2 regions of the Pseudoalteromonas sp. MM1 genome follow, and region 2 is predicted to be linked to the other one. Evidence: predicted binding sites of a transcription regulator. Region 2 holds the regulator's gene; the other holds the start of a gene.
The links. Region 2 encodes FliA, which starts transcription of late flagellar genes. Its sites were predicted from a motif close to CTAAAGNTNNNNNNNNNNNNGCCGATA; they were not measured.

Region 1: the regulator FliA is predicted to act here: its motif matches at 2,859-2,885, upstream of pomA (flagellar motor protein PomA).

What each region holds. Positions count from the first base shown of each region.
Region 1 covers NZ_AP027922.1:868,611-881,400, forward strand. Annotated here, with positions in the region: gene dxs (1-deoxy-D-xylulose-5-phosphate synthase) at 1-1,387, opposite strand, end outside; gene ispA ((2E,6E)-farnesyl diphosphate synthase) at 1,490-2,377, opposite strand; gene QUE46_RS03930 (exodeoxyribonuclease VII small subunit) at 2,380-2,622, opposite strand; gene pomA (flagellar motor protein PomA) at 2,938-3,705, shown strand; gene QUE46_RS03940 (flagellar motor protein MotB) at 3,708-4,628, shown strand; gene QUE46_RS03945 (hypothetical protein) at 4,842-5,327, shown strand; gene QUE46_RS03950 (DNA topoisomerase III) at 5,557-7,497, shown strand; gene QUE46_RS03955 (M20 family metallopeptidase) at 7,520-8,833, opposite strand; gene QUE46_RS03960 (tetratricopeptide repeat protein) at 8,928-9,785, shown strand; rRNA gene QUE46_RS03965 (16S ribosomal RNA) at 10,405-11,938, shown strand; rRNA gene QUE46_RS03970 (23S ribosomal RNA) at 12,208-12,790, shown strand, end outside.
Region 2 covers NZ_AP027922.1:2,628,129-2,640,918, forward strand. Annotated here, with positions in the region: gene QUE46_RS11975 (chemotaxis protein CheW) at 1-348, opposite strand, end outside; gene QUE46_RS11980 (ParA family protein) at 352-1,122, opposite strand; gene QUE46_RS11985 (flagellar motor protein MotB) at 1,131-2,105, opposite strand; gene QUE46_RS11990 (flagellar motor protein) at 2,111-2,875, opposite strand; gene QUE46_RS11995 (chemotaxis response regulator protein-glutamate methylesterase) at 2,868-4,013, opposite strand; gene QUE46_RS12000 (chemotaxis protein CheA) at 4,065-6,278, opposite strand; gene QUE46_RS12005 (protein phosphatase CheZ) at 6,294-7,061, opposite strand; gene cheY (chemotaxis response regulator CheY) at 7,077-7,460, opposite strand; gene QUE46_RS12015 (RNA polymerase sigma factor FliA) at 7,502-8,212, opposite strand; gene QUE46_RS12020 (MinD/ParA family protein) at 8,239-9,099, opposite strand; gene flhF (flagellar biosynthesis protein FlhF) at 9,092-10,567, opposite strand; gene flhA (flagellar biosynthesis protein FlhA) at 10,590-12,701, opposite strand.

The DNA of each region.
Region 1 (12,790 bases), 1.8 Mb from region 2:
TATAAAGCATATGGCGGCACTCGTTAGTATCACTTGGGGCCATAATAACCATGTTTGGAATACAGCGCATAAAGCTCAAGTCGTACGCACCTTGGTGTGTTTCGCCGTCGGCGCCCACAATACCAGCACGGTCTATAGCAAACAGCACAGGTAGGTTTTGCAGTGCAACATCGTGGATAAGTTGATCATACGCACGTTGCAAAAAGCTCGAGTAAATAGCTACAACGGGTTTTAGCCCTTCACAGGCAAAACCGGCGGCCAATGTGACAGCGTGCTGCTCTGCTATAGCAACATCGAAATACTGCTCTGGGTGTTCTTTTGAAAAACGCACCATACCTGAGCCTTCACGCATTGCCGGCGTAATAGCCATTAATTTTTTATCTTGCTCGGCCATATCACACAACCAATCACCAAACACCTTAGAGAAAGTGGCGGCGCCAGGTTTAGATTTAGGTAAGCTTGATGTATTAGGGTCGAACTTTGGCACACCGTGATAGCCAATAGGATCAGCTTCTGCCGGTTTGTAGCCTTTACCTTTTTGGGTTTTTATATGTAAAAGCTGAGGCCCTTTTAAATTACGCATATTACGCAGTGTATCTACGAGCATATTTACATCGTGGCCATCAATTGGGCCAATATAATTAAGACCTAGTTCTTCAAAAAAGGTACCTGGAATAACCATTCCTTTAAGGTGCTCTTCTACTTTACTGGCAAGTTCTTTAACAGGAGGCACGCCAGAGAGTAACTTTTTACTGCCTTCGCGAATATTTGTGTAAAAGCTGCCAGATAAAATACGCGCAAAGTGGTTGGTTAACGCACCTACGTTTTCAGAAATCGACATTTCGTTATCATTTAAAATGATTAACATGTCAGATTTTACATCGCCTAAGTGGTTCATGGCTTCAAATGCCATACCTGCTGTAATCGCGCCATCGCCTATAACGGCAACAGTTTTACGGCCTTTACCTTCTTTTTGAGCCGCAATAGACATACCAAGTGCTGCCGAAATAGAGGTACTTGAATGGCCTACGCTAAAGGTATCGTATTGGCTTTCTTCACGAAAAGGGAACGGATGTAATCCATCTTTTTGGCGAATTGTATGCATTAAATCGCGTCGACCCGTCAAAATTTTATGTGGGTACGCTTGATGGCCTACATCCCATACTAGGCGATCTTCTGGTGTGTTATACACATAATGAAGCGCAACGGTAAGCTCAACAGTTCCTAAACCAGACGCTAAATGGCCGCTACTTTGCGAAACAGAGTTGAGTAAATAGTCTCGTAACTCGTTGCTAAACGCAGGGAGTTTGTCTTGCGCTAAATCGCGTAAGTGGGCTGGTTCGTCAACCAAGTTAAGTAATGGATACTTGCTACTATCAAGTGTCATGGTATTTATTTTATCCTTCGCTAACAGCGGTGCTAACTTATTAGTTGTTACCGCTGTTGAGTAATAATGTCAGTGCTAAATGGCAATACGTATATGTAACACTCAATGGTCACGCTTAATCAGGTAGTTTGCCAGCGCCGCTAGAACAGAGGTATCAGCATCTATTTTGTTTAATGCTTGATGCGCTTGCTCTATTAAATTTTGCGCCATTTGTTTGGCACCTTGCATACCTAATAAGGCCGGATAAGTTGCTTTATTCGCCGCTAAATCAGAACCTTGTGGCTTACCTAGAGTAAATGTGTCACCTTCAACATCTAAAATGTCGTCGTGCACTTGAAATGCCAGCCCTATAGCATACCCAAAAACACTTAAATTTTCTAAGGTTTGTTTGTCTGCTTTTTCGCTACATAATGCACCGAGTGTAATGGCACAGTTGATTAAGGCACCTGTTTTTAACCTATGAATTCGCTCAAGCTGTTGTACTGTAATCATTTTATCAGTGGCTGCAATATCTAACCCTTGTCCGCCTACCATACCTTCAAGCCCTGATGCTTTAGCCAGTGCGCTGATCATTTTTACTTGGGTTGCCGCGCTGCAGGTAAATTTGTGAGCCGAGATTAGCTCAAAGGCTAATGTTTGTAGTGCATCGCCTGCTAAAATTGCATGCGCATCGCCAAACTCTATATGGCAAGTTGGGCGTCCACGACGAAGGTCGTCATCATCCATAGCGGGTAAATCATCGTGCACCAACGAGTAGCTGTGAATACACTCAATAGCAGCAGCCAGAATATCTAAATCTTGCTTATTAGCTCCGAGCATTTCACCACTTGCGTAGACTAAAAAGGGGCGTAAACGCTTGCCACCGTTAAATAAGCCGTACTGCGTGGCTTCTTTTACTGCGTGTGCGGTATCAAGGGGTTGATCAAAGTACTGTTGCAGGGTCTTTACGACATCTTGTTGAGCACATTCTATTTTTTCTTGTATGCTCACGGTTATTCCATATCGTTGTAAAAGGAAGTAAGCGCTGCTTTTTCGTCATTACCCATCAAAATAGACACTTTTTGTTCTGCTTGTTGTAACTTACCTGTTGAGGCGTTAGCTAAGGCTATACCACGCTCAAATTGCTTTAACGACTGTTCAAGCGATAAGTCACCTTGTTCCATTTCACCAACAATGCTTGAGAGTTCTTCGAGTGCTTGTTCAAAACTTAGGTTTTCAGGTTTTTTAGTCGCCATGTTTAATTTCAGCCAGCATGATAAATTTAGGAGCCAATTTTAGGGGGAATGCTAAACTAGGTCAAAGGATGATCGTTGTTTTTTGAGTTATATCAGTTTAAATCGTATTTTTACCATGTATAAGATGCGTATTAACGCTCACTGTGTACAATAAAATTAATCAGTCGCTAGGCGAGCAGGGTATCTTGATCTAAAATTAGGCCAAACACAGTGTTTTACACTTTTTTCAAAAATGGCTTAAGTATTTCAGTATCTTGCCGATAAGCAGTTAATAATAAAAGTTTGAATAACAAAGTATAATACTTTGGAGGAAATGTGGATTTAGCAACCATAATTGGGATCCTTGGCGCAATTGGTTTAATTGTCATGTCCATGTTTATGAGTAGTAGCGGCGAAATGGGTATGTTTGCCGATGCGCCTTCTAGTGTAATTGTATTTGGTGGCTCACTATTTATTGTGTTATCAAACTTTACCTTGTCGCAGTTTTTGGGCATAGGTAAGGTTGTTGGTAAAGCATTTATGTTTAAAATCGAATCGCCAGAAGAGCTTATCGAAAAAGCAGTTGAACTTGCTGACTCTGCTCGTAAAGGCGGTTTTTTAGCCCTTGAAGAAGCCGAAATACCAAACCCTTTTATGCGAAAAGGGGTAGATATGCTCGTTGATGGCCACGATGCTGATGTAGTTCGTGCCACGCTTCAAAAAGACATTTCTTTAACTACAACTCGTCACGAACTGGGCGCCGGTTTATTTAAGTCACTTGCCGATATAGCCCCTGCAATGGGTATGATAGGAACGTTAATAGGCTTAGTTGCTATGTTATCTAACATGGATGACCCTAAAGCCATCGGCCCTGCAATGGCGGTGGCATTGTTAACGACTTTATATGGTGCATTTTTAGCAAATGTAGTGGCTATTCCTATTCAGGTAAAACTGGAGCTTCGTAAAGATGAAGAAGCCATGAATCAGCGTCTAATATTGGATGCTATTTTAGGTATTCAAGATGGCCAAAACCCGAAAGTAATTGAAGGTATATTGAAAAACTACCTTGCTGAGTCTAAGCGCAAAGTAGATACCGAGGAGTAACCATGTCTGATCAAGAGTGCAAATGCCCACCGCCAGGTTTGCCTGCTTGGATGGGAACATTTGCCGACTTAATGTCGCTTTTAATGTGCTTTTTTGTACTTTTGCTCGCGTTTTCAGAAATGGATGTACTTAAATTTAAGCAAATAGCAGGCTCGATGAAGTTTGCTTTTGGTGTTCAAAACAAAATAGAAGTAAAAGACATTCCAAAAGGGACCTCAGTTATTGCTATGGAATTTACTCCAGGCAAGCCTGAGCCTACCCCGATAGAAACCATTCAACAGCAAACCGTTGAAATGACCCAGCAAATGCTTGAGTTTCAAGCGGGTGATGAAAGCTCCGCTGGTGGTAGACAAGAACAACGTGGCGATAAGCGTGGTGGCGAGTCACGTAGTACATCGCAGCAGCAATCTTCAGAGCAAGCAACTTCAGCGGCCGATCAAGAACAAACAAATGAGCTAGTGAAAAAAATAGCGCAACAGCTCGAAAAACAAATTATAGACGGGGCAATTGAGCTTGAATCCCTCGGTCAGCAAATTATTATTCGTATCCGTGAAAATGGCTCATTTCCCTCAGGGAGTGCATTTTTACAGCCTAAGTTTAAGCCCATAATTCAAGATATTGGTAAATTATTAAAAGATGTACCTGGTGAAATTACGGTTTCGGGGCATACTGATGATTTTCAGGTTTCAAACGAGTTATATATTAATAATTGGGACTTATCGTCAAAACGCGCGGTAGCAGTAGCAAGTGAATTACAAACTGTTCAAGGGTTTGATAAAAACCGCATGATGGTAGTAGGGCGCGCTGATACACGCCCGCTGGTGCCAAACGATTCAAACGAAGATAGACGCAGAAACCGCCGAGTTGAAATATCAATTTTACAAGGTAAGGCCAAAGAGTCAGACCCTATTGATGTACGCTAGGTTATTGCCTAGCGTTAAACTTTAGTAAATTAGTTTCTTTTTAAGGTACTTTATCCCTTTAAGTATCTTGGCAATCTCATTATTTTAGCTTACAGTACATTTCCTTAACATATGTAATGGAGTGCCTGTGAAAATAATCAATAAATACTGCGATATGCCGGGAAATGGTGATGGTACCGACGACGATACAAAAGAGAAATAAGGTAAAACATTTTGCCTGATTGGTTTTTGTATTTCGTTAGTATTTTAAGTAAAAGCTGGGTCTTTATGCTAAGCCCGGCTCTTTTATTATTTTTTATATTTAAAGATTACCTAGCCTTTAGGTTTGCATTACTGACCGTCGCTTTCTTCTTCTTTGGGGGGATAACAGCCTCTAGCTTGAGAGAGTTTGACGATATTTATATTTATCGTTATTTAGTATGGGCGGCTACCGATATTATATGGATGGCGTTAATAGCTTATTGGGGAATAAAAGATAAAGTTTATTTATGGCAATGCGTTATTGGTCAGTTAGTGGTTATTGGCGCACCTATATTACAATTATTCAGATTAGTTGACCGTCACCTTTGGGATTTAGCGTACAGCACCATTATTTACAAAACGTTAATGCCCTTTATCAACATTGGCACCGTCATAGTGTGTTATTTACCTTTAATCATGCTCTTAGCTAAAAAAAGTAATACCAATCCGCATAAGTAAGTGATCTATTTTGAGGATGGATAAACGTATTGATAGCAAGGCAAAAAATTCGCTATTTAGTTGTTCTAAATGAGAATTTTTTAACACAGATAGCGACACGTTTAGCCCCGCAAAATGATTAGATATTATTACGGATTGGTATAATACCCCCTAAGAAATAGAAAGCGCTCCATCTTCTAAATAGCTGTGCTAAACTACTGTTCATATAAACAGTTAATGAGCAACTCCCATGAAACTCTATATCGCAGAAAAGCCATCACTTGGCAGAGCCATTGCTGATGCATTGCCAAAACCACATAAAAAACACGAGGGTTATATAGAAGTGGCTAATGGTGACTGCGTCTCGTGGTGTATAGGGCATTTACTTGAGCAAGCTGAACCTGATGATTATGATGCACGTTTTAAAAAGTGGCAATTTGAACACCTTCCCATAGTGCCACAGCAATGGCAGCTCAAGGCAAAAACGAAAACGCGTAAGCAATTAACTATTTTAAAAAAGCTAATTAAGCAGGCATCAGTACTCGTGCATGCTGGCGATCCCGATCGTGAGGGTCAACTTTTGGTAGATGAGGTAATAGAGCAAGCAAAAATAAGCAAAACTAAAAAGCAAAGTATCCAACGTTTACTTATTAGCGACTTAAATTTAGCTGCCGTAAAAAAAGCGCTTAATACTATGCGTTCAAATCGTGAATTTATTCCACTTAGTGTATCAGCGCTTGCACGTTCTCGTGCTGATTGGTTATTTGGTATGAACCTTACACGTGCTTATACACTGGCGGGTCAAAAAGCAGGTTTTGGCAATGTGTTGTCGGTGGGTCGTGTACAAACTCCAATTTTAGGCTTAGTGGTTAATCGAGATAACGAAATAGCTAACTTTGTATCTAAACCATTTTATGAAGTGTTAGCACATTTATTAACTTCCGAGCAGCAAAGCTTTGTGGCCAAATGGGTGCCAAGCAAAGCCTGCGAGCCTTATCAAGATGAAGAAGGGCGTGTATTAAATAAAGCACTCGCTGAAAATGTTGCCTCGCGAATAGCCAATCAGCCAGGCGAGGTTACAGCGCTTGAACAAAAACAAAAAAAACAAAGCGCGCCACTGCCTTACAATTTATCGGCACTGCAAATAGATGCAGCAAAGGCATTCGGTATGGCTGCTCAGCAAGTGCTCGATATTTGCCAAACGCTCTATGAGCGCCATAAATTAATTACTTACCCTCGCTCAGATAATCGCTATTTACCTAAAGAGCACCATTTAGATGCGCCTGCAATTTTAAAGGCAATTGCAGCTAACGGCGGTCAAAATACTGAGTTTGTGAATGGGGCAGACGCTAAAAAACGCAGCAAATGTTTTAACGATGCAAAAGTGGCTGCGCACCATGCAATTGTTCCTACCGCCAAACAATTAAAAACAGCGACTTTGGCGCCTGATGAGGCAAAAGTGTATCAACTTATTTGCAGGCATTACCTAATCCAGTTTTACCCCGATTACATTTATAACGAAACCAAAGTAGAGGTAACAATTGCGGGAGGTTTATTTAAAGCCAACGCAAAGCAAGACGTAAGCTTAGGGTTTAAGGTATTAATGGGTAAAGCCGAGCTAAAAGATGAAGCAACCTTGCCTCGTTTAACAAAAGGAATGGTGCTTAACTGCACTAAAGGTGAAGTGGTAGAAAAACACACTACGCCACCGTCTCATTTTACTGATGCAACATTGCTAAGTGCCATGACCGGCATTAGTCGTTATGTAAAAGATGCGCAAATTAAAAAGATCCTCAAAGAGACCGATGGATTAGGAACAGAGGCAACCCGCGCAGGAATTATCGAATTATTATTTAGGCGTCGTTTTTTAAAACGAGAAGGTAAAGCAATTAAAGCAACGCAAACAGGTTTGGCACTTATTAGTGTTTTACCAGAGGGCTTAGCTAGCCCCGATTTGACCGCTAAATGGGAGGCGAGTTTAGGCAATATTGCTCAACAAGCAATGAGCTACCAACAATTTTTACAGCCACTGCTGGTGGAGCTTGAAGGTTTTGTAAAGCAGGCAGCTAATTGTGATAGCCATATATTTTCAAAGCTTCCTAAAGCACCGCCTAAAAAGCGCTTTGCTAAGCGTGCTAAAAAAGCATCATTTAAAAAATCAAACCATAAAAAGAGCTCAGCAACTACTTAATCGCTGAGCTTTCAAATACGGCTTATTTTTTATTAAATAACGCGACTGCAGCGTTACTCATGGCTTTTATACCGGTAGGTAATGCTACTTTATAATCTGGCGCAAACTTACTTGAGTGTAATGAAGGGAGTGTTTGGTTACTTTTTATCGCATTTGTATATTGCTGCTGGTTTACACCACCTAACCAAAATAACGTAATAGGAATGTTTTCGTCAGTTCTACCATACAGTCCAAAATCTTCACCAGCCATAACCGCCTTTGTTTCAAGTACATTAGTTGCGCCAATTGCATCAGCAATAGCACTCCTAACAATGTTAGTTTGCTCTGGGTTGTTGTAAGTAGATGGAATAGACTCATCTTCGTGTACATGAACAACAGGGTAGTGTGGCTCACTAAGGCCTGCACTTTGAGCAATACCGGCTGTAATACGTTTTATTGCAGCTATTTGCGCCTCACGTACCTCTGGATTATAGCTTCTAAGAGTAAGCTGAAGTTTTACTTCATCGGAAATGACATTATGCTTTGAGCCACCATGAATAGAACCCACAGTTACAACTGAAGGTTCAAGTGGAGAAAGCTCGCGGCTAGTGATTGTTTGTAATGCTAATACTGTCCGCGCCGCAATAACTACTGGGTCTACGGTAGTATGCGGGTAGGCGCCGTGTCCGCCTTTACCTTTTATCGTTATATCTACCGAATCAACACTTGCCATGGTGTATTCATTTTTCATTGATACCTTACCTGCAGGTACGCTGGCGCTTACATGCAGCGCAATAACATGATCAGGCTTAGCATATTTACTAAATAAGCCTTCACTTAACATGGCTTTTGCTCCACCGCCAACTTCTTCTGCAGGTTGAGCAACCATCATTAACGTTCCTTGCCACTCGTTTTTATGGGCAATAAGTTGCTCAGCAGTACCAATAAACGAACTCATATGTATATCGTGGCCACAGCCATGCATTACACCTACTTTATTCCCCTGCTCATTGGTCACTTGTACTTTAGATGCATAAGGTTTACCGGTTTGCTCTGTGATTGGGAGGCCATCGGTATCAGTACGAATCATTATTGTAGGGCCGACGCCATTTTTATAAATTCCTACCACACCAAAGCCACCCACATTATCTGTTACATCAAACCCAAGTTTTGTTAATTGCGATGCTATTTTTTGGCCAGTTTCTTGTTCATGATATGAAAGCTCTGGAGATTGATGTAAGTCGAGGTAAAACTTTTCAATAGCTGGCATACTCTTAGTTAAATCTAAGTTTAGTGACTTAGCATAAGTAAGTGGGCTTGCTATCATAAATGCAGCAACTAGATAGGTGATTTTCATGTTTTCCCTCATTATTTGAAAGTATTTAATACTTGTATTTATTATGTTCGTCTCCATATAAAAACCTAAATAAATGAATATGGCAATTAATTCAATGAGCAACATAGTTAGTATCAACGCACAAAACCTTCAGCAAGTACTCGGTGAAACATCACAACAAAAGTTGGTGCTGCTTAACTTCCACTCGCCACAAAGTCCAGAGTGTATTAGCCAAATCGGCATATTAGAAAATTTAGCTACGCAATATAAAGACCATATTGTAGTGGCTAATCTTGATTGTGACGCAGAACAAGCACTCGCCTCGCAATTAGCGCAGCAGGTTGGCTTACAAACATTACCTACACTTGTGTTGTTAAAAGATTCAGCGCCAGTAGATTTATTAGCTGGTGCTCAAACAGACGCGCAAATTCGCGAAGCCTTGAGTAAGCATTTACCAGCGCAGCAGGACCTACTTCTTGAACAAGCAAAACAAGCATTATTAAAGTCGGACCTAAATGCTGCATTTAATTACGCAAAGCAAGCGTATGAAATAGACAGTGCAAACGCACGTATAAAGCTTGTGTTAGCCGATATATGTATTCAAATACACAAGTTAGATGATGCGCAAGCACTCATTGATACCATTGACGCCCAAGAGCAAGATGCTTATTTTCATAATATAAAAGCTAAATGCGAAGCGGCTCTAGAAGCTACCGACTCGCCAGAGATAAAAGAAAAGCAATCTCAAGTAGAAAAGTACCCAAATGACTTAGACCTGAAAATAGAGCTAAGCCAATTGCTAAATGATGCAGGACGAAAAGAAGAAGCACTCGAAACACTCTTCAGCGTACTTAAAAAGGATCTTAACTTTAATGATGCTAAAGCAAGCTTCTTAGCAATTATTGCTTCTTTACCTGATGGAGATGCACTTGCAGCGAAATACAGAAGAAAGCTTTATAGTATTTTGTATTAATACGCGCAGTTAATAAATTAACTTAAAAGCACCTTATAGGTGCTTTTTGCGTTTTATACATAGGTATATTTAAAATAATCTGGGCTTTGCATATAGAGTTAGCTTGTTTTTTGTACTTATTTTGGCTGTTTAGAGTGAAAAATGCACGAAAGAGCTTTTATTTATAGTTTTTAATAAAAAACGCTTGCGTAAAAAATCGTTCTCCCTATAATGCGACCCCACTGAGACGGCAGAGCAGGCAACGCTTAGCGAGGTAAGCCAACCACTTAGTGAGTCGAGTAAAACTTAGTTTTAAAAACTTTCAAGTTTAACAAAATTAAGTGTTGACAAAAAAATAGGAAAGCGTAAGATGCGCAGCCCTAGCGAGATAAAGTTTAACGCTTTAATCGCAACGTTCTTTAACAATATAAAGCAATCATCTGTGTGGGCACTCGTACAGATTGAGTTCTAACAGCCAAGCTACTTAGGTAGTGAGGCAAACAAATTTAGAGTCTCAATTGAAACTGAGTGACCAACAGCAATAACTACTCCGGTAGGAATTGCAGCACAGTCAATTCAATATCGAAAGATATTAAATAAATTCAGAATTCATTGAGCTGTCGAAAGACAAAAAACTTTTTAATTGAAGAGTTTGATCATGGCTCAGATTGAACGCTGGCGGCAGGCCTAACACATGCAAGTCGAGCGGTAACATTTCTAGCTTGCTAGAAGATGACGAGCGGCGGACGGGTGAGTAATGCTTGGGAACATGCCTTGAGGTGGGGGACAACAGTTGGAAACGACTGCTAATACCGCATGATGTCTACGGACCAAAGGGGGCTTCGGCTCTCGCCTTTAGATTGGCCCAAGTGGGATTAGCTAGTTGGTGAGGTAATGGCTCACCAAGGCGACGATCCCTAGCTGGTTTGAGAGGATGATCAGCCACACTGGGACTGAGACACGGCCCAGACTCCTACGGGAGGCAGCAGTGGGGAATATTGCACAATGGGCGCAAGCCTGATGCAGCCATGCCGCGTGTGTGAAGAAGGCCTTCGGGTTGTAAAGCACTTTCAGTCAGGAGGAAAGGTTAGTAGTTAATACCTGCTAGCTGTGACGTTACTGACAGAAGAAGCACCGGCTAACTCCGTGCCAGCAGCCGCGGTAATACGGAGGGTGCGAGCGTTAATCGGAATTACTGGGCGTAAAGCGTACGCAGGCGGTTTGTTAAGCGAGATGTGAAAGCCCCGGGCTCAACCTGGGAACTGCATTTCGAACTGGCAAACTAGAGTGTGATAGAGGGTGGTAGAATTTCAGGTGTAGCGGTGAAATGCGTAGAGATCTGAAGGAATACCGATGGCGAAGGCAGCCACCTGGGTCAACACTGACGCTCATGTACGAAAGCGTGGGGAGCAAACAGGATTAGATACCCTGGTAGTCCACGCCGTAAACGATGTCTACTAGAAGCTCGGAACCTCGGTTCTGTTTTTCAAAGCTAACGCATTAAGTAGACCGCCTGGGGAGTACGGCCGCAAGGTTAAAACTCAAATGAATTGACGGGGGCCCGCACAAGCGGTGGAGCATGTGGTTTAATTCGATGCAACGCGAAGAACCTTACCTACACTTGACATACAGAGAACTTACCAGAGATGGTTTGGTGCCTTCGGGAACTCTGATACAGGTGCTGCATGGCTGTCGTCAGCTCGTGTTGTGAGATGTTGGGTTAAGTCCCGCAACGAGCGCAACCCCTATCCTTAGTTGCTAGCAGGTAATGCTGAGAACTCTAAGGAGACTGCCGGTGATAAACCGGAGGAAGGTGGGGACGACGTCAAGTCATCATGGCCCTTACGTGTAGGGCTACACACGTGCTACAATGGCGCATACAGAGTGCTGCGAACTCGCGAGAGTAAGCGAATCACTTAAAGTGCGTCGTAGTCCGGATTGGAGTCTGCAACTCGACTCCATGAAGTCGGAATCGCTAGTAATCGCGTATCAGAATGACGCGGTGAATACGTTCCCGGGCCTTGTACACACCGCCCGTCACACCATGGGAGTGGGTTGCTCCAGAAGTAGATAGTCTAACCCTCGGGAGGACGTTTACCACGGAGTGATTCATGACTGGGGTGAAGTCGTAACAAGGTAGCCCTAGGGGAACCTGGGGCTGGATCACCTCCTTATACGATTTAGAACTTATTTGTTCGTAGTGTCCACACAGATGATTGTTAGTTAGCTAAGCCACTGGCTTAACTAATTAATATGCTCTTTAAAAATTTGGAAAAGCTGATAATAAAATTCTGATAAATATTTATATTTATCAAGAGTTTTCAAAAGTAAAAAATGCCATTGATTATTCAATCGAATGATTAATTGGTATCTACTTTAGTATTCAATATTAACTTCTGGCGAAGTTAAACTGTCACATAACAAAGACCCGTTTGGGTTGTATGGTTAAGTGACTAAGCGTACACGGTGGATGCCTTGGCAGTTGGAGGCGATGAAGGACGTATTAACTTGCGATAAGCCTAGTCAAGCTAGTAAAAAGCGCTTGAGACTAGGATTTCCGAATGGGGAAACCCACCTGCTTGCAGGTATCGTTAACTGAATACATAGGTTAACGAGGCGAACGCGGAGAACTGAAACATCTAAGTACCCGTAGGAAAAGAAATCAACCGAGATTCCGATAGTAGCGGCGAGCGAAATCGGAACAGCCCTTAAGCTGATTATGTGTTAATGGAAGGCTCTGGAAAGTGCCACGATACAGGGTGATAGTCCCGTACATGAAAACGCATTTTGAGTGAAATCGAGTAGGTCGGAGCACGTGAAACTTTGACTGAATATAGGTGGACCATCATCTAAGGCTAAATACTCCCAACTGACCGATAGTGAACCAGTACCGTGAGGGAAAGGCGAAAAGAACCCCTGTGAGGGGAGTGAAATAGAACCTGAAACCGTGTACGTACAAGCAGTAGGAGCCTACTTGTTAGGTGACTGCGTACCTTTTGTATAATGGGTCAGCGACTTATATTTTG
Region 2 (12,790 bases):
CTCACCTTCAAAGTAATCTTCTTGGCTATGTAATAAAGGGGCAGATTCAGTACTTAACTGAGTTTGCACCTCAGGTGTTTCTAGTTGCTCAGGCTCAATAGGCACTGATTGTGAAATATTAGCGTCAACCTCGCTAGTACTCTGTTTTACTTGCTCAGAATAAAGCTGCTCGGTCACTTTTAATTGCGCTTTGGGTTTTAAAAGTACCTCGTCGTTTTGTATGGCACTAGGTACTTGCTCAAGTAGCTTTGCTACAGGCTCAAGGTTTTCCTCAGGTTCGTCTTCGCATAATAGCGCCCCTAAGTATTGAGTCATTACTTTTTCATTAGCAAATAATTGCTTACTCATTCATTAACCTTGTCCAATTAAATAATCTAATAACGCTTTGTAAGCGTATACCCCACGCGAACGCGGGCAAAATTCTATGGGTACCTTTTGTGCAAGGCTTGCATCTCTAAACTTTGTATCAACGGGGATCACCCCTGGCCATACTTTATCTTTATATGTATTTTGCAATGTTTTGTAGGCTTCAAGCGACGCTTTAGTGCGCTTATCATACATAGTAGGGATTATAGTATATTGGTACTGTTTCGCTTGAGAGCTTTGCATTAATTCCATAGTGCGCATCATTCTATCAAGCCCTTTGAGCGCCAAAAACTCAGTTTGCACAGGCACTAAAATACGTTCGCTGGCGGCTAATGCGTTCACCATTAAAACACCTAAAACGGGCGGGCAATCAAGCAGCGCATAATCGTAATGTTCACTAATTTTTGCAAGTGTTTTTTTTAAAATTAAGCCCATCCCCGTTTTATTGCCCATGCTTCTATCAAGTGTTGCTATAGCCATCGTTGCGGGCAATATATCTAGATTTTCCATCGTAGAGGGGCACAATGCTTGCAGTATTTCTTCACTTTGCATTGAGGTGCCGCGGGCAAAAATATCGTACACACTGACTTCTAAATCTTCAGAATCAATACCAAAATAGTACGTTAGTGAGGCGTGAGGGTCGGTATCAATGAGTAATACGCGTTTACCTTGCAAGGCCAAAATACCCGCAAGACTAACAGCCGTTGTGGTTTTACCTACACCGCCTTTTTGATTTGCTACTGTCCAAATCTTCACATTAAGTCCTAATTACTGTCATTGCGCGTGGTGATTCTGATACCACCATGAGGTAAACGAATTATTTTAATAGAGTTATCATCAGAGGGAAGTTCGACCTCTGGCTCAGGCGCTGCTTCTTGCACTTGCTCATCAGATTCAGCTTTATTTTCATTTTCGGTGGTTTGTTGTACTAAGCCATACTTAGAAAGGGCAATAACAACTTTACGATTTTCTGCTCGACCTGCTGCGGTGTCGTTATCGGCAAAAGGTGAGTATTGCCCATAGCCCTCGATTGCCATTCGCGCTGGGTTAATTCCTAACGTTTCCAATTCAACTAAAATAGAGGTCGCACGTGCAACTGACAACTCCCAGTTAGAGCGAAACATTTCATTACGAATACTTTCGTTATCTGTGTAGCCTCTTACCCTTATGTAGTTATCTACTGGGGCAATAATGTCTTTTACAATTTTTACGACTTGTTTAGCTCGCGCGTGGGCAACTGAGCTACCACTAGAGAACAGCATTCCAGAACTTAGCTCAATAATAAGCCAATCTTGGTTGAGCTCTAAACTTGCTTCTCCATCACGAATTTCATCAATAAGTGCCGAATGTAATTTAGTTAATAAGCTATCGAGTGGTTTACCTAAATGTTTTTGTTTTATATTGCTAGTGTCGCTTTGTCCGTCTAGCAGCTCTGGGCCAGACTCCTGCTTTTGAATGCTCTCACCGTACAATAACTCTTGCTCTGGGGTAACACGGTCGGTGAGTAGCCCTTCGCCTGTCACACCTTCGCCTTGTTGCGATTGTTGCCTTGCTGATTTATCAAAAACCTGTTCAAGGGAGTCGGAGAGAATTTGAAAATTTTCTTCTTTATTGATGGCAATGGCATACATAACCACAAAAAAGGCAAACATAATAGTCATGTAATCAGCATAAGAGACTAACCAACGTTCTGTATGTTGATTTTTTTCTGCTGATTGACGTAAGCGCCTGCGTAACATAAAAGTTACTCTACCACGACATTAGGGCGCTCTGTGCGATAAGCTTCAAGCTTTAATTCTATGTTAATAGGACTTTCACCAAGGCTTATAGCAATCACCCCTTCGGCCATCATTTCATGGTAAAGCATTTTTTGCTCTATTCGTTGCTTAAGTTTATTGGCCATAGGTAAAAATAATAAGTTAGCTAAACCCACCCCATATATTGTTGCAATAAATGCGGTGGCGACCCCAGCACCTAGCTTTTGAGGATCGGTTATAAATGACATTGCTTGAATAAGGCCAAGTACAGCCCCTAAAATACCTATCGTTGGGCTATATCCCCCCATGGCTTCGTACACTCTACTTGCTTCAAGTAGGCGGTCTCGTTCAAGCATTAAGTCTATCTCTAGGGTGTCACGTAACTTTTGCTCCGAGCAACCATCTACAAGTAAACTAAGTCCTTTAGCAGCATAAGGGTCAGGGTGACTAAGCGCCTCTTTTTCTAGCGCTAAGTACCCTTCTTGGCGCGCTTTGTGCGACCAGTTTTTAATTTGCTCTATGGCTTGCTCAATATTGTACTGAGGTGAAAAAAACACCCAATGACTCATGCTGAGCGTTTTTTTAAAGGTGCTTGTAGCCGTTTGCAACATAACAGCGCCTAAGGTGCCGCCAAGTACAATAATAAGTGCAGGGCCATTAAATAACGCCGTAACAACGCCCCCCTCTAAAGAGTAACCAATCGCTATAGCGCCCAGCGCAATGATTAATCCTAAAACAGAGAGCTTATCCACAACCAGTCTCTCTTTTTATTCTTGCTGCAACATCGTTTAGCGCTAAATGCTCTGAGGCAAGCCCTGCGTTGGCAATGGCTTGAGGCATACCGTATACCACACAGCTTTTTTCATCTTGCGCCCAAATTGTTGCCCCAGATTGCTTAAGCATTCGTGCACCATCACGCCCATCGGCGCCCATGCCAGTTAAAACAATGGCAAGTACGTCTCCTTGATAGCTTTTTGCAACACTTGCAAAAGTAACATCAACGCTTGGTTTGTAGCTTATACGTTCACTATTATCTTCAAATACACGCAGTGTTTTATTACCACTTCGCCCCTCTACCATCATTTGCTGTCCACCAGGGGCTAGGTAGGCTGTACCCGCTTCTAATTTATCACCTTGCTGTGCTTCTTTAACGCGTATTTTGCAAAGGCTATTTAAACGCGCAGCAAATGCAGGTGTAAACGCTGCCGGCATGTGCTGAATTAACAAAATAGGATGCGCAAAATTAGCAGGTAATTGGGTTAATATGGTTTGTAAAGCAACTGGCCCGCCAGTAGAAGTGCCAATCGCCACTATTTGATAATGTTTACCGCTGGCTCGTGTCGGCATACTGGGTGTCGCTGATGCTTGCCCCGATGCGGCACGTTGAAAACTTCTATCAGGTTGTTTGAGCGAGGAGCTTGAAGTGGCTAGTTTGCTTGCAGGTGGAGCAGTAATCTTACTTGATGTTAATGGCCTAACAGGGCGCGGTGCACGCCTGCGACCAATTTCCTTCACTTTAGTTTGCAATAACTTAATAGCATCTTCGTTATTTCGTGCAATGTCTTCAAACTTTTTAGGTAAAAAGTCCATTGCTCCGGCATCAAGTGCATCTAACGTTGCTGTTGCACCATCGCGTGTTAGCGATGAAAACATAAGGATTGGCGTTGGGTTACTCGCCATAATTTCTTTCACTGCGCTAATCCCGTCAAGCACAGGCATTTCTACATCCATGGTGATCATATCTGGACGTAACTGCGCTGTTTTATCTACGGCTTCTCTACCGTTAACAGCAAAACCTATTACTTCAATACCGCTGTCTTGTTCAAGGATTTCGCTTACTCGGCGGCGAAAAAAACTAGAATCGTCAACAACTAAAACTTTTACGGCCATTGCGCTCTCTTATTAAATTTATGTATAGGCATACACAGGTATGCCTATATTTTATCCTGCGTAATGCTTAAGCATATTAGGTACATCCAAAATCAGCGCAATACCACCGTCAGATGTAATTGTTGCACCGGCCATTCCAGGCGTACCTTGTAATAACGCATCAAGAGGCTTAATAACAACTTCTTCTTGGCCAATTAATGAATCAACCACAAAGCCAACTTGCTGAGTACCTATTTGCACAATTACCACATGACCTTGCGCTTTACGCTGAGAACAATCAGCACCTTTGACTAACCAATGCTCTAAGTAAAATAGTGGTATCGCTTTTTTACGAACAATAATTGTAAGCTGACCATCTACCACATTAGTTTTAGTTAAATCTAAATGGAATATTTCACTCACGCCGGCTAGTGGTAACGCAAATGTTTGCTCACCAACAATAACCATCAGCGTTGGTAAAATGGCCAGCGTTAATGGTACTTTTATTTCTAAAATAGTCCCTACGCCCAACTCAGACTGGATATTAACAGAGCCATTAAGCTGGGTTATTTTAGTTTTTACTACATCCATACCTACGCCACGGCCAGAAATGTCAGATATTTCTTCTTTGGTCGAAAAGCCAGGTGCGAATATTAAGTTATACGCTTCAGTGTCTGATAAGCGACTTGCCTGATCGTGATCAATAACGCCTTTACTAATCGCTATTTTTTTCAGTTTCTCAGCATCCATACCTGCACCATCGTCTTTAATGGTTAACAAAATATGGTCGCCTTCTTGCGAGGCCGATAAAGTCACATTACCTGTTCTGGGTTTACCCGCAGCTTCACGCGCTGCGGGCATTTCAATACCGTGGTCAACTGAATTTCGTACTAAATGCACTAACGGATCGGCCAGTGCCTCAACTAAGTTTTTGTCTAAATCGGTTTCTTCACCTACAAGCTGTAAGTTAATTTCTTTATTTAAACTACGTGCTAAATCACGTACTACGCGAGGAAAACGCCCAAATACTTTTTTGATAGGCTGCATTCGCGTTTGCATTACTGCGCCTTGAATATCTGCAGTGACCACATCGAGATTTGATATCGCCTTACCCATTGCTTCACTATCTGTATTGGTCGCTAAACTGACTAACCTATTTCGCACTAATACCAGCTCGCCAACCATATTCATTATTTGATCTAGACGTTTTGTATCAACCCGTACCGTGGTTTCAGCAGGCGGAGGCGTGGCTTTTTTAGGTGCCGCGCTGCTCGCTGGCTTTTCAACCACTTTAGGAGTAGGGGCAGCCGCTTTTGCCACAGGTGCTTGCTTAGCAGCAGGTGCTGGCGTAGGTTTTGCTGGTGTTTGTGCTACAGGAGGAGCAGCCTTAGGAGGCTGTGGTGCAGGTGCCTCAGCTTCTTTTGATTCTGGTGCACCGCCTTTGCCATGCAGTTCATCAAGCAGGGCTTCAAATTCATCATCGCTGATTTCATCATCACCGCTATCATTTGTAACGGCCGCAGGTGCTGTGTGTTTAATTTCGGGCTCATTGCTTGAGGTATCTGTCGCAACAGGGCCAAAACTACCCACACCATGTAATTCATCTAATAAGCTGTCAAATTCATCATCGGTAATATCTGAACTTGAATCAGGCTCTGCACTTGCACTTGGTTGCGATACTGGGCTTTGGCCTTTACCATGTAGCTCATCTAATAAGCTTTCAAATTCATCTTCTGTAATTTCATCAATTTGCGTGGTATCTGCTGATGGGCTTGAACCTGCTACATCAAATAATTCATCAAATGCAAATGGGTCTTCTTCATCAGTTGCGCTAACAGGTGCCGCAGCTTCTTGCTGAACAACCTCAGGGGCTGTTTCAGTAAGCTCATCATCCGTAGGTGGCTGGCCAAGTTTGTGAAGGGTTTCTAATAACTGAGGATCTGCTGGGTCTGGTTGTTCGCGGTTTTGAATAGTAGCAAACATTTCATTAATGGTATCTAGTGCTTGTAAAATCACATCCATCAGTTCTGAATTAACAGTTCTAACCCCTTGACGTAAGAGATCAAATACGTTTTCAGCACCATGACAGGCATCAACAAGCTCAGTCATAGCTAAAAAGCCTGCCCCCCCTTTTACGGTATGAAAGCCCCTAAAAATAGCGTTTAATAACTCAGTATCTTCTGGATTATTTTCTAGCTCAACTAACTGTTCAGATAAAAGCTCTAGGATTTCTCCGGCCTCTACAAGAAAGTCTTGTAAAATATCTTCATCGACTTCAAAGCTCATGCAGTTACTCTCCTCTTAGAAGCCCAAACTTGATAATAGGTCATCGACTTCGTCTTGGTCAGATACAACGTCATTTCGCGACTCTTTATCAATAATAGGGCCTTCAGGACCTGCTAATGTTTGTGCGGCAACCAATTCTTCTGATTCTTGTTGTTCTTTACTTTCAACATTGCTGTCATCTTGAGCAGCAAATGCTGTTAAAAGGTGGATTAAACTTTCTTCAACTTCTCTGACTAACTCAATTACTCGGCGGATAACCTGGCCGGTCAAATCTTGAAAATCTTGCGCCATGAGTACATTGGTCATTAAAGTTTGCAACTCATCGGTTTTATGATGAGAGCTATTCATAAACTTGTCGATGCTGTGGCATAAAGTTTTAAATTCGCCAAGCTCTATTTCACGGTTCATAAGCCTATCCCAAGTAGGCTTAATCTGTGCAATTTCATCTGCTAGCTGCTGTGCAATAGGGAGGCTTGCTTCTACCGCATCCATTGTCTTATTAGCAGCATTTTCTGTCATTTCCATGACATAGTTTAAGCGCTTTTTCGCATCAGGAATTGCATCGGTGGTTAAATCGGTTAAGCGCGTATCAAGTTCAAAGCTTTTGAGAGCTTCGTGTAATTGGCGCGTTAACTTACCTACTTCAGCAAAAAGCTGCGATTGCTCTTGAGAGGCAGTATCTAAAATTAATTGATCAGCTTTATCTTGCTCACCATTTTCTAAATAAACGACGAGCTGACGAGCTTGTTCTAAAGTAATTTGAGGCGCAGCTGGTGCTGACATAAGCCTCTCCTCTCATTAACCTAAGCGTTCAAACACTTTTTCTAATTTAGTTTTCAAAGTACCTGCAGTAAATGGCTTAACAATGTAACCATTAACACCTGCTTGCGCTGCCGCTATTATTTGTTCTTTTTTAGCTTCTGCCGTCACCATTAAAACCGGAATATGTTTTAATTTTTCGTCAGCTCTAATGGCTCTTAGCAAGTCAATACCCTGCATACCTGGCATGTTCCAATCGGTTACAACAAAGTCAAAAACCTGATTTTGCAACATAGGTAATGCTGTAGAACCATCGTCAGCTTCTTGAACATTCGTGAACCCTAGGTCACGCAACAGATTTTTTATAATACGTCTCATTGTAGAGAAATCATCAACAACAAGAATTTTCATGTTTTTATCCAAAACATCCTCCGGTGAGGTCTTAACCTATAATTTACTTACTACTAGTTTATCCAGTCATTGATTTTTGCTTTGAGCTTAATCATCGCCTGACCATGTATCTGACTTACACGCGATTCACTTACATCGAGTATATGCCCAATTTCTTTTAAATTCATTTCATCGTTGTAATACAAAGAAAGCACCATTGCATCTCGCTCTGGTAAAGACTTTATTGCCTCTAACAATGAATTATTAAACCGTTCATTTTTAACATTATTAAATGGTTTGTCTAGCGCTAAATCTTGGCCTGCAGGGCTAATAACATCTTCATCTACCCCAAGGTCTTCAATGCCTAGTACTTTACTGGAATTAACATCATTTAAAATATGATGGTATTCTTCTAGCGAAATATCAAGTTTTTCAGCTACTTCAGTATCTTTTGGTTCTCTATTTAAACTATTTTCTAATTCTGTAATGGTTTCTGCGACTAATCGGCTTTTACGGTGTACCGAACGGGGTGCCCAATCTCCTCTACGCATTTCATCAAGCATAGCGCCGCGAATACGAATACCAGCAAACGTTTCAAAGCTTGCCCCTTTACTAGCATCAAAGTTTTTTGAGGCCTCAATAAGGCCAATCATTCCTGATTGGATTAAGTCATCAAGCTGAACGCTAGGAGGAAGACGAGCTATTAAGTGACACGCCACTTTTTTGACAAGCGACGCGTGCTTTTCAACAATCACATTTAAATTTTGTGTTGATTGATATCCCATAGCTCTTTTCACCGATGTTGTCATAATCAGCCGTTTACTAGCTTCTCAATGAAAAACTCTAAATGTCCTGAAGGTTGATTAGGTATAGGCCATTTTACTGCTTTTGTCGCTAATGTTTTAAACGCGACTGCTGCTGGTGAATTAGGGAAAAGATCGACAATGACTTTTTGTTTACGCGTAGATTTACGCATATTTTCATCATATGGAATAGTCGCAACAAGCTCCATAGACACATCTAAAAAACGGTCTGTTACTTTAGACAGCTTTGCAAAAAGCTCTTGGCCCTCGCGCATACTGCGCACCATGTTTGCAACAATTTTAAATTTATAAACGCCGTGTTCGCGGCTAAGTACTTTAATAAGCGCGTAGGCATCAGTAATTGAGGTCGGCTCGTCACACACCACCACCATGACATCTTGCGCTGCACGAGAAAAACTCAGCACCATGTCAGAAATACCAGCGGCGGTATCCACAATTAAAATATCAAATTCGGTATTAAGCTCACTAAAGGCACGAATTAATCCAGCATGCTCAGAAGGTGTTAGTTCCACCATGCTTTGCGAGCCTGATGTAGCAGGCACGATTTTAATACCGCCTGGGCCTTCAACTAAAATCTCGTCAAGTTCGCACTCGCCTGAAAGGACATGAGACAAGTTTTTTTCAACACGTAGTCCTAGCATTACATCACAATTAGCTAGGCCTAAATCGGCATCTAATACTAATACACGGTTACCCTGCTGCCCTAAAGCAATAGCAGTATTTAAAGAGACATTGGTTTTACCCACTCCGCCTTTACCGCCGGTGACAGCGATAACTTTTACGCCGTTGTTATTGTTTTGACTCATTTTGCGCAGGCCGCTTGCTTGATCTAATACTGTGTTAATCATACATCCCTACTGTGCTTGGCGCCACTGCTTGGTGCCTTGAATGTTGTGCTTTTGCTCTTTTTAAATACAATTGCTCAGCTTTTTTTACTAGTTTTTCAGCATTTGCAACGCGAATATCTTCTGGTACACGCTGACCATTAGTAAGATACCCTATTGGAAGACGATTTTGAATCGCTATACTAATAATCTCACCTAAACTTAATGATTCATCTAACTTAGTGAAAATACAACCGCTTAGCTGAACCTTTTTAAAATGTCTTACGGTTTCTTGCAAAACATTTATTTGTGCTGTGGCACTTAATACTAAATAACTACGTATATCTACTCGTTGGTTGCGCATTAACGTATTTAATTGCTCGGTAAGGCGAAGATCACGCTGGCTCATACCCGCTGTATCAATTAATACTAGACGCTTATTGCGTAAATGATATAAAACTTGAGCTAATTCATTGGCATCTTTTACTTGTTTAACACCACAACCAATAATACGGCCATATGTAGCAAGCTGCTCGTAAGCACCTATTCTGTAAGTATCAGTCGTTATTAGGGCGACTTTATCGGCGCCATATTTTTGTGCCCCTAATGCTGCAAGTTTAGCAACTGTGGTTGTTTTACCTACACCAGTAGGCCCTACAAGCGCGTACACACCACCTTGGCGAAGAATTTCATTATTGGTGGTCTGCATTTGATCTTCAACCATTTGTAATAATGCTTTCCAACCTTGCTGGCGCGATACGTCATCAGGGATAAAACACGCCATTTGCTCTGCAACGTCTTTATCTATCCCCATGCCAACTAACCGATCAATCATGCATGCACGTGTTGGGTCACGACGGGCCATATCTTGCTGCATTAAACCCGATACTTGGTGCTCTAGTAACTGGCGAATTGCGTTCATTTCATCCCGCATTGCGCTCATTTCAACACTTTCTTTATTTTGTGCTTGGGGACGCGGAGCAATAGGTGCATCTAACTCGTCAAAATCGCGGTCTAAGTCATCGAAGCCTAAGCTATCTGCTTGGGTTTGCATGCGTTTTGGTGCTTCATCTTCGCGGGCAAACATATTAGTCGTACGTGGCTGTGCTGGCTCTTGATAATGCTCAGACGTATCAATACCTGATTGCGAAAACATAGAAGCAAGCTCAGGAGAGCGAGGGCGTGGCGACTGGCGCTCTAGTAAAGCTTGTAAGCTGTCGGCAACAGCCGCTTGTGGCTCAGGTTGTGCACGCTTTGGCTCTGGCTTTATAAAGTTATGAGTGTTTTGCTGCACAGCTCTTTGCGGAGCTGGCGCTGCCTGTGGTTGCGCTGCGGCTTTAGGGGCTGCTTTGTCGTAATCGACTGCGGCAACTATTTCTACACCATTAGCGAGTTTTTTGTTCGACATAATAACGGCATCCACACCTAACTCATCTTTAACTTCTCTCAGTGCGGTGCGCATATCTTTGGCAAAAAAACGTTTAATCTTCATGGTTCAACCCCTGTTAAAATCTTTATTGTTGGCCTACTGAGCTGACAATCTTGATCTGTCTTTCATCTGGTACCTCTTGGTAAGACATCACCCTTAAACCCGGTATGGTGTACTTAACAAAACGAGATAACACAGTGCGTAACATTCCTGACGTTAGCAATATTGAAGGTTCGCCAGCCATTTCTTGATTTTGATGCGCTTCGTTTAATGATGTTTGAAGTCGCTCAGCAAGACTTGGTTCTATTCCGGCACCTTCGTCGCCTGCATTTTGTAATGACTGATGCAACATCTGTTCCAACTCAGGCGCCAAGGTTATGACAGGAATTTCTGATGACATTCCCACAGCGTCTTGAACAATTAATCGACGCAGGGAGATACGCACTGCAGCTGTTAATACATCCGCATCTTGGCTCCGTGGACCGTACTCTACAAGGGTTTGAACAATAGAGCGCATATCGCGAATAGCTACGCCTTCGTTTAATAAATTTTGCAGCACTTTTACAACAGTAGTCAGTGGTAATACTTCTGGTACTAACCCTTCAACTAAACGTGGGTGGCTTTTAGCTAGCATATCAAGTAGGTTTTGAACCTCCTCATGGCCTAGCAATAATGCAGCACTGTTCGTTAGTAATTGGCTAATGTGAGTGGCTACTACAGTGGCTGAGTCAACTACGGTATAGCCGAGTGATTGTGCTTCATCTTTTTGATCAGGCTTTATCCATACTGCATCCAAACCAAACGCTGGGTCTTTGGTTTCAACCCCTTTAATAGGACCAAACACTTGCCCTGGGTTGATGGCCAGTTCATCGCCATGTTTAAGCTCGCCTTCGCCACTTGAAACACCCATCATGGTAATACGATACGCATTTGGGTCTAATTCTAAGTTATCGCGTATATGCACAGGTGGCACCAAAAAGCCAAGTTCCTGCGATAGCTTTTTACGCACCCCTTTAATACGATTAAGCAGCTCACCACCTTGAGATTGATCAACCAGAGGGATCAACCTGTAACCTACTTCTAAACCTATTACATCTATTTGTTGTACATCGTCCCAACCTAACTCTTTTTGTTCTTGCTTGTTTGCAACACCAGTTCCCGGAGTTGCACCGCTTTGCGCTTCTTGCTCTGCTAAAGCGGCGGCTTTTAGCTTTTGCTGTTGCGTAAAGTAAGCTAAGTAGCCAAGTAATGCCCCTAAACTTAAAAAAGCAATGTGAGGCATACCCGGGACTAAACCCATAATGATCAAAATACCTGAGGCAATAAATAATGATTTTTCGTTACCTAATTGGGTTTTAAATTGCTCACCCATGTTGTGCGATTCGTTTTGGCGGGTAACAACAATAGCAGTACCAATAGAAAGCAGTAAAGAAGGAAGCTGCGCAACAAGGCCGTCACCTATGGTAAGTAAAGTATAAACTTCCATGGCACGGCTAAAACTTAAATCATGTTGGATCATGCCTACAAATAAGCCACCAACAATATTAATAATTAATATCACGATACCAGCAATAGCATCGCCTTTTACAAACTTACTCGCCCCATCCATAGAGCCATAAAAGTCAGCTTCTCGGGTTACTTCGCTACGGCGTTCACGTGCTTGCTCTGCACTAATAAAGCCCGCGTTTAAGTCGGCATCTATCGCCATTTGTTTACCCGGCATAGCGTCTAATGTGAAACGTGCCGATACTTCTGAAATACGCCCAGCACCTTTGGTAATTACAACAAAGTTTATGATGATCAGGATCAAAAACACCACTAAACCTACCGCATAGTTTCCGCCAATAACGACTGAACCAAATGCTTCAATTACTTTACCTGCTGCATCGCCCCCGTTGTGACCCTCAAGGAGCACCACTCGCGTACTGGCAACATTGAGAGCTAAACGCATAATCGTAGCGATTAACAATACTGCGGGAAACATGCCAAATTCGAGCGGTTTCATGGTGTAAACAGTCACCAGTAAAACAACTAAGGCAAGGGCAATATTAAATGAAAATAATATATCTAGAAGAAATGGCGGCAACGGTAAGATAACCATACCCAGCGCTGCAAGCACTAATAATGGTGTGCCTACGCCTTTGGCATACTCTTTTTTATCTTTGTTAAGTTGTTGTAATACCGCTTTAAAATCCATAACTCTACAATTCAATAAATTGACACTAGCTTGAAATTGCAATAACTATTCCAAGTGTAGCCTCAGTAATAGATTCATTGAGCATTGAT